DNA from 2 places in the Halomonas sp. TP35 genome. Region 2 is predicted to be linked to the other one. Evidence: predicted binding sites of a transcription regulator. Region 2 holds the regulator's gene; the other holds the start of a gene.
The links. Region 2 encodes LexA, which represses DNA repair genes until DNA is damaged. Its sites were predicted from a motif close to TACTGTNTANNTANACAGTA; they were not measured.
Positions count from the first base shown of each region.

Region 1: the regulator LexA is predicted to act here: its motif matches at 1,316-1,335, upstream of recN (DNA repair protein RecN).

Region 1 covers NZ_JBQSUZ010000020.1:51,821-55,242, reverse strand. The annotation lists gene recN (DNA repair protein RecN) at 1-1,268, opposite strand, end outside; gene grpE (nucleotide exchange factor GrpE) at 1,492-2,121, shown strand; gene dnaK (molecular chaperone DnaK) at 2,251-3,422, shown strand, end outside.
Region 2 covers NZ_JBQSUZ010000017.1:31,314-34,735, forward strand. The annotation lists gene purU (formyltetrahydrofolate deformylase) at 115-969, shown strand; gene lexA (transcriptional repressor LexA) at 1,077-1,754, opposite strand; gene ACT3RU_RS15550 (TetR/AcrR family transcriptional regulator) at 2,019-2,696, shown strand; gene ACT3RU_RS15555 (L,D-transpeptidase) at 2,674-3,201, shown strand; gene nagZ (beta-N-acetylhexosaminidase) at 3,279-3,422, shown strand, end outside.

The sequences.
Region 1 (3,422 bases), on a different contig from region 2:
CGAGCAGGCTGGCCTGGGTTAGCGCTGATTAAAAACTGTACGCTATCCAATCCTTCAGGCGTGGGTGTTTCACGCGAAGCAACGGCCACTTCAAAACGTGCCTTCCCCATGGCCAGAAAGGCCAACTGCTGCTGAACTTCTTTACCCAGCCGTAGGGCAGCTTTTTGACGGGTATCGCTGATTTTCTTGGCTCCGCTGCGGTAGCGCTCACGGTACTCGGCGACCTGTCCACTCAGTGCTTCAAGGTCCTCATCGCTGGCTTCAAGCTGAGCCACTTCACGTTGAAGGGTGCTATGCAGGGCACAAATTTCTTCAGGTGCGACGTGATGCTTGCGCGCAATGCGGTGTATGTCAGTCAAGCGTTCTTCCACCCACATCAGGCGCTCTGGGTCGAGCTCGGTGCTGCTGGCAAAGTGCTGCAACTCGCTTGCGGCCTCTTCCACCTGAATGCGCGCATCGCTGAGCATGGCGAGCGTATTAGCAAGCGTGCCCTTATCGCTGCCCGGCAGGGCGCTTAAGTGTGCATAAGCTTGATTAAGAAGCGACAGCGCGCCGCCTTCATCGCTGGCGCAGCAGTCGGCAGCCAACTGGGTTTCACGCAGCGTCTCTTCGGCATGCGCAAGGGTCAGTTGCTCTTCTTCAAGCGTCTGTAGTTCGCCTTCACCCAGGCCAAGCTGGTCCAGCTCTTCAACCTGGTAGCGCAGCAGTTGGCGCTTGGCTTCTACTTCACTACCTTCTTCACTGAGCTTTTTAAGCCGTCGTCGCGCATTGCGCCATTCGTGGAAGGTTTCTGCCAGTTGCTGGCGAGCCTCCCGTAGCCCGGCATAATCATCCAGCAGGGCCAGGTGCACCTCTTCACGCATTAACGCTTGATGAGCATGCTGGCCATGAATTTGAATGAGCTGCTCGCCAAGCGATTTTAAGTCCGTGATGGTCGCTGGTTGGCCGTTAATCCACGCTTTTGAACGCCCACTGGCGGTCACTACACGGCGCAGCAGGCATTCGTCGGTGGGGAGCTCGCGGGCTGTGAGCCACTCGACGGCGGCGGGCAGGTGTTGAATGTCGAAACGCGCTGATAGATCGGTGCGCTCGCAGCCGTGGCGTACGCTGCCAGCATCGGCACGCTCACCAAGGCACAGGCCCAGCGCGCCTAGAAGAATGGATTTGCCTGCACCTGTTTCCCCCGTGATGGCCGTCATGCCGTGGGTTAGGTCAAGCTCAAGGCGGTCGACAATCGCGTAATCTTGAATCGCTAGCTGAGTAAGCATGATGCCTCCTGAGGCGGTGCGACACAGAAGCTGGATACTTATCCAATAAATGTTGTTTTATACAGTAGTCGATAACTGACTTCAATGCTCCTCTTGAGATGGCTTTTATGGCCCCCATATAGCCTCTATACGTGTTTAGGGCTGTTTTAAAACTGATTTATTGATTATTTTTTATGAGCAGTGTTGGGCAGATAAAGCCCGAACCCCTTTTGAGGAGCATGGCATGGCAAAAGAACCGCAAACTCCATTAGATGACGAACTCGCTCGCCAAGAGCGGGAAGCCGATATGAGGGACCAGGAGTCTGAAGAGCGCTTGATTGATGGGGAGCTGGAAGGCCTGATTAACGACGAAGCGCCGCTTGAAGGCAGCTTCGCCGACCCCGAGGCCGACGTACTAGCCGCTCAGGTAAATGAGCTGGAGCAAAACCTGGCAGAAGCCAAGGACCAGGCGTTGCGCGCTGCCGCTGAAGCTCAGAATGTTCGCCGCCGTGCCGAGCAGGAAGCGGACAAGGCACGTAAGTTTGCCTTGGAAAAATTTGTAAAAGAGCTGCTGCCTGTGGTGGATAGCCTGGAAAAAGCGCTTGAATCCATGCAGGACGGCGCCTCTGAGGCGCACCGCGAGGGCGTTTCCATGACGCTCAATATGCAGCTGGGGGTGCTCAATAAATTTGGTGTTGAAAGCATTGAGCCCCAAGGCGAGCCCTTTGACCCCCAAGTGCACGAAGCCATGGCGATGGTGCCGAACCCCGAGCTTGAACCCAATACCGTAATGGAAGTGATGCAGAAAGGTTACCTGCTCAATGGGCGTTTGGTTCGCCCAGCGATGGTTGTGGTCAGTCAGAAGGCAAATTAAGCCGATTAGTGACGCAAAGTGTAAAAAAACCCTTGAAAAGTCACTGGCGGCCCCCAGATAAAGGCCAACCACGCGGGAAATCCCGCACACGTTTTAAGTATTGATACAACTGAATTCGAGGTTTTTGCTATGGGACGCATTATTGGTATTGACCTGGGTACTACCAACTCTTGTGTGGCAGTACTTGATGGCGACAGTGCTAAAGTTATCGAAAATGCTGAAGGTGGCCGTACCACGCCTTCGATCATCGCTTACACCGATGACGGCGAAACCCTGGTAGGCCAGGCAGCCAAGCGCCAAGCCGTTACCAACCCGGAAAACACGCTTTACGCCATCAAGCGTCTGATCGGCCGTCGCTTTAAAGACGACGTTGTTCAAAAAGACATCAAGATGGTGCCCTACAAGATCGCTGAAGCTGACAACGGCGATGCGTGGGTAGAAGTAAAAGGTAAAAAAATGGCGCCGCCGCAAGTAAGTGCGGAAGTGCTGAAGAAAATGAAGAAAACCGCCGAAGATTACCTCGGCGAAGCGGTAACGGAAGCGGTCATCACCGTACCGGCTTACTTCAACGACAGCCAGCGTCAGGCCACTAAGGATGCAGGCCGCATCGCGGGGCTGGACGTTAAGCGTATTATCAACGAGCCGACCGCAGCAGCACTCGCCTACGGTATGGACAAGTCACGCGGTGACAAAACCATCGCCGTTTATGACTTGGGTGGCGGTACGTTCGATATCTCGATCATCGAAATTGCCGACGTTGAAGGCGAAACCCAGTTTGAAGTACTCGCCACCAACGGCGACACCTTCCTGGGCGGCGAAGATTTTGACTTGGCGCTGATCAACTACCTGGTTGACCAGTTCAAGTCTGACAGCGGTATTGATCTGTCGGGTGACAACCTGGCCATGCAGCGTCTGAAAGAAGCCGCTGAAAAAGCCAAAATTGAACTTTCAAGCGCCCAGCAGACCGACGTTAACCTGCCCTATATCACGGCTGACAACACTGGCCCGAAACACCTTAACGTTAAGGTGACTCGTGCCAAGCTGGAATCGCTGGTAGAAGAGCTGGTTCAGCGTTCACTTGAGCCCTGCAAAATGGCGCTGAAAGATGCGGGTCTGTCTGCGTCTGAAATCGACGAGGTGATCCTGGTCGGTGGCCAGACACGTATGCCGATGGTGCAGAAGAAAGCCGCTGATTTCTTCGGTAAAGAAGCGCGTAAAGACGTTAACCCTGACGAAGCGGTTGCCGTAGGTGCAGCGATTCAAGGTGGCGTTCTGGGCGGCGACGTGAAAGACGTACTGCT
Region 2 (3,422 bases):
ACGGGGTTCCGGTACACTAGGCGGCCGTTATTTACGACGTTGCTATTTAGCCGCTATTTGCTGCGCCATTACGCTAAGTCACTCGTATTTCGTAGTTCGTCAAGAGTACTTCACATGTCTCATTATTATCGTTTAGTCGTTTCCTGCCCCGATCAGGTGGGTATTGTTGCCCGTGTGTCTGGTTTTATTGCTCAACAAGGCGGCTCTATCACTGAAGCCAGTCAGCATTCTGACTTGCAAACAGGCCGCTTTTTTATGCGTTATGAGATATTGGCCGATTCGCTTGGCATGTCCGTTGAAACATTACGCAGCGCCTTTGAGCCAATTGCTCAAGAGTTTTCCATGCAGTGGGCGCTGATGGATACCCAAAAGCGTCGGCGAGTCATACTCATGGTCTCTCGTGAGTCTCACTGCCTGGTGGATTTGCTTTACCGTTGGCAGGCAGGTGAGCTGGATTGCGACATAGCCGGTGTGATTTCTAATCACGAAGACATGCGTTCAATCGCTGAGTGGTACAGAATTCCTTATCACCATGTGCCGGTGGACCCGAATAATAAGGAAGCGTCGTTTGCTCAGGTGCAGGAGCTTATCGATAACGCGCGAGCGGACTGTATTGTATTGGCGCGCTACATGCAGATTCTGCCCCCGTCGTTGTGTGAGCGCTATGCTGGGCAGGTGATTAATATTCACCACAGCTTCTTGCCTTCATTTGCCGGTGCCAAACCGTATCATCAGGCCTATGAGCGCGGTGTAAAACTGATTGGCGCGACGTGTCACTACGTGACGGAGGAGTTGGATGCAGGGCCGATTATTGAGCAGGATATTCATCGCGTGAGTCATTGCCATACGCCAACCGACCTGGTTCGCTTTGGACGCGATGTAGAAAAAGCCGTACTGGCGCGAGGCCTGCGCTGGCATCTGGAGGACCGCGTTTTGATCCACGGCAATAAGACGGTGGTCTTTAGCTAAGCGTTTTAAAAACTGTTGAAGCTGAATCAGTAACAAAACAAGGGGGTGGTCATGAAAAGGGCCACCCCCTTGATGCTTTTAAAATCCGATTTTACGCAAACGGATTATTAGCCCAGCGCTTGGCCATTACCGCCACGGATGACGCCTACACCTACGCCTTCAATATCCAGTGATTGGGTTCGCAGGTCGATTTCAATCGGTGCAAAATCAGCGTTTTCTGCAATCAACATTACCTGATGCCCTTGGCGTTGAAAGCGTTTTACGGTTACTTCATCTTCCAGCCGCGCAACGACGATTTGCCCGTCACGTACACGATCAGTGCGGTGCACCGCTAGTAAATCGCCTTCCAGGATACCCACATCCTTCATGGATAAACCGCGTACCCGCAGGAGATAGTCGGCTTTAGGGGTGAAATATTCCGCGGGTAGCGGGCAGTAACGGTCAATATGCTCCGCTGCAAGGATCGGGCTGCCAGCGGCAACTTCACCAATAACCGGCAAGCCCATCGGCGGAAGATCATTGTTGTTGGCCGCAGCGGTGGCGGGTAATTCGCTAACGTCCTGCGCTTCCTGGTTGGGGAGGCGAATTCCCCGCGACGTATTGCGAATAATCCGGATCACGCCTTTACGCTCAAGAGCACGTAAATGCTCTTCAGCGGCATTGGGGGACTTAAAGCCCAAGGCCTTGGCAATTTCGGCGCGGGTGGGAGGGTAGCCGAATTCACCCATGGTTTTTACTATAAAATCAAAAACATGTTGCTGACGTGCTGTGAGTGGCCGCGACATACCAAACTCCATAAACAATAAAAGACAGTCGGTATCTGTCTGCTTGATCAGTATGTGTTTAAGTATACAGTATGTTGCTCTATCCAGTACATGGTTAAAAAAGCAGCTTGTTAAAACACTGACTGTCACCGGTAAGACGTTTGAATTAACGCTAATGCGCAGGGTAACCAAATAAAAAATCGGCTAATAAGGGTGATTGAGCCTGATTAAGATATGACTTACTATTCTGTCATGTTTTAAACACTCGTTTCTTCGGAGGCCATAATGGCACAATCTGACACGGTGTCGCGCATCCTGGATACCGCTGAGGTGCTGTTTGCAGAGCGTGGCTTTGCTGAAACGTCACTGCGTAACATCACCAGTAAAGCGCGGGTAAACCTGGCGGCCGTTAATTATCATTTTGGTTCCAAGAAAGCCCTCATCCAAGCCGTATTCTCACGCTATCTAGACCCGTTTACTCAGCGTTTTCATGGTGCGCTCGATGAGCTTGAAGCCCGCTATGTCGATAGCCCCATCCCCCTGGAAGAGCTGCTTGAAACAATGGCCACCACGGTGCTAGCGGTGCCTGCTGAACGCAATAGTTTGAAAGTCTTTATGCGCTTATTGGGGTTAGCCTATAGTCAAGCGCAAGGGCATTTACGGCGCCATATTCAAGAGCAATATGGGGATGTGTTTACCCGTTTTACCGGGCTTGTGCGTAAGGCGACCCCTGATTTACCCGATGCCGAGCGTTTTTGGCGGCTGCACTTTATGTTGGGTACGGTCATATTCACCTTGTCAGGGCTGGATGCGCTACGTGATATCGCCTCCAAGGACTATCAGGAGCAGGTGACTGTGCGTGATTTAGTGCGGCGCCTGCGTCCTGTGGTCGTTGCCGCCATGAATGCTCCACTGCCGCAAGAGGTTGAAGGAGCGCAGCATGCGAACGCCCCTGTTAGCTGAGTTGCCACCTAAAAAAGACGGCTGGATCGAAATTGATACCAGCGCACAAATCCTGCGCTGGTGGCAGGGTCAAACACCAGGCTTTGAGTGCGCTATCTCTACTGGACGCGCTGGCGTTGGCCAGCAAGATGGAAGCGGCCAAACACCGCATGGCTGGCACTATGTTCGCGCGGCAATTGGCCACGAACAGCCGGTCAATGCCGTATTTAGAGGCAGGCGTTTTACCGGTGAAATTTTCTCAAGTGACTTGGCCGACGCTCATCCGACACGTGACTGGATTTTGACGCGAATTTTATGGCTTTGTGGGTTAGAGCGAGGATTTAACCGCGCAGGTTCCGTCGACTCTCAGCGCCGCTATATTTATGTACACGGAACGCCGCCCGACCAACCGATGGGCAAACCTGCTTCACATGGCTGTGTTCGTATGCGCAATGAGGACCTGCTTTATATCTTTGAGCGCGCCGTGCCTGGAACGCCTGTTTGGCTACATGGCAGCCGTCCGTAGTGGCCTTATGCAGAGGCTTTTTTGACTCTGTGCGTTGATCGTCTAAAATCATCGGCCCTTTTGTTGGATCCCTGCTAATGACTCAACCTATTGGCCCGGTCATGCTCGACCTGGAAGGGCCTGAATTATCCAATGCTGAAAAGCGCTTGCTGCTTGAACCCGCTGTCGGTGGCGTGATTTTGTTTGCCCGTAATGTGGAAGACGCCTACCAGGTGCGCAAG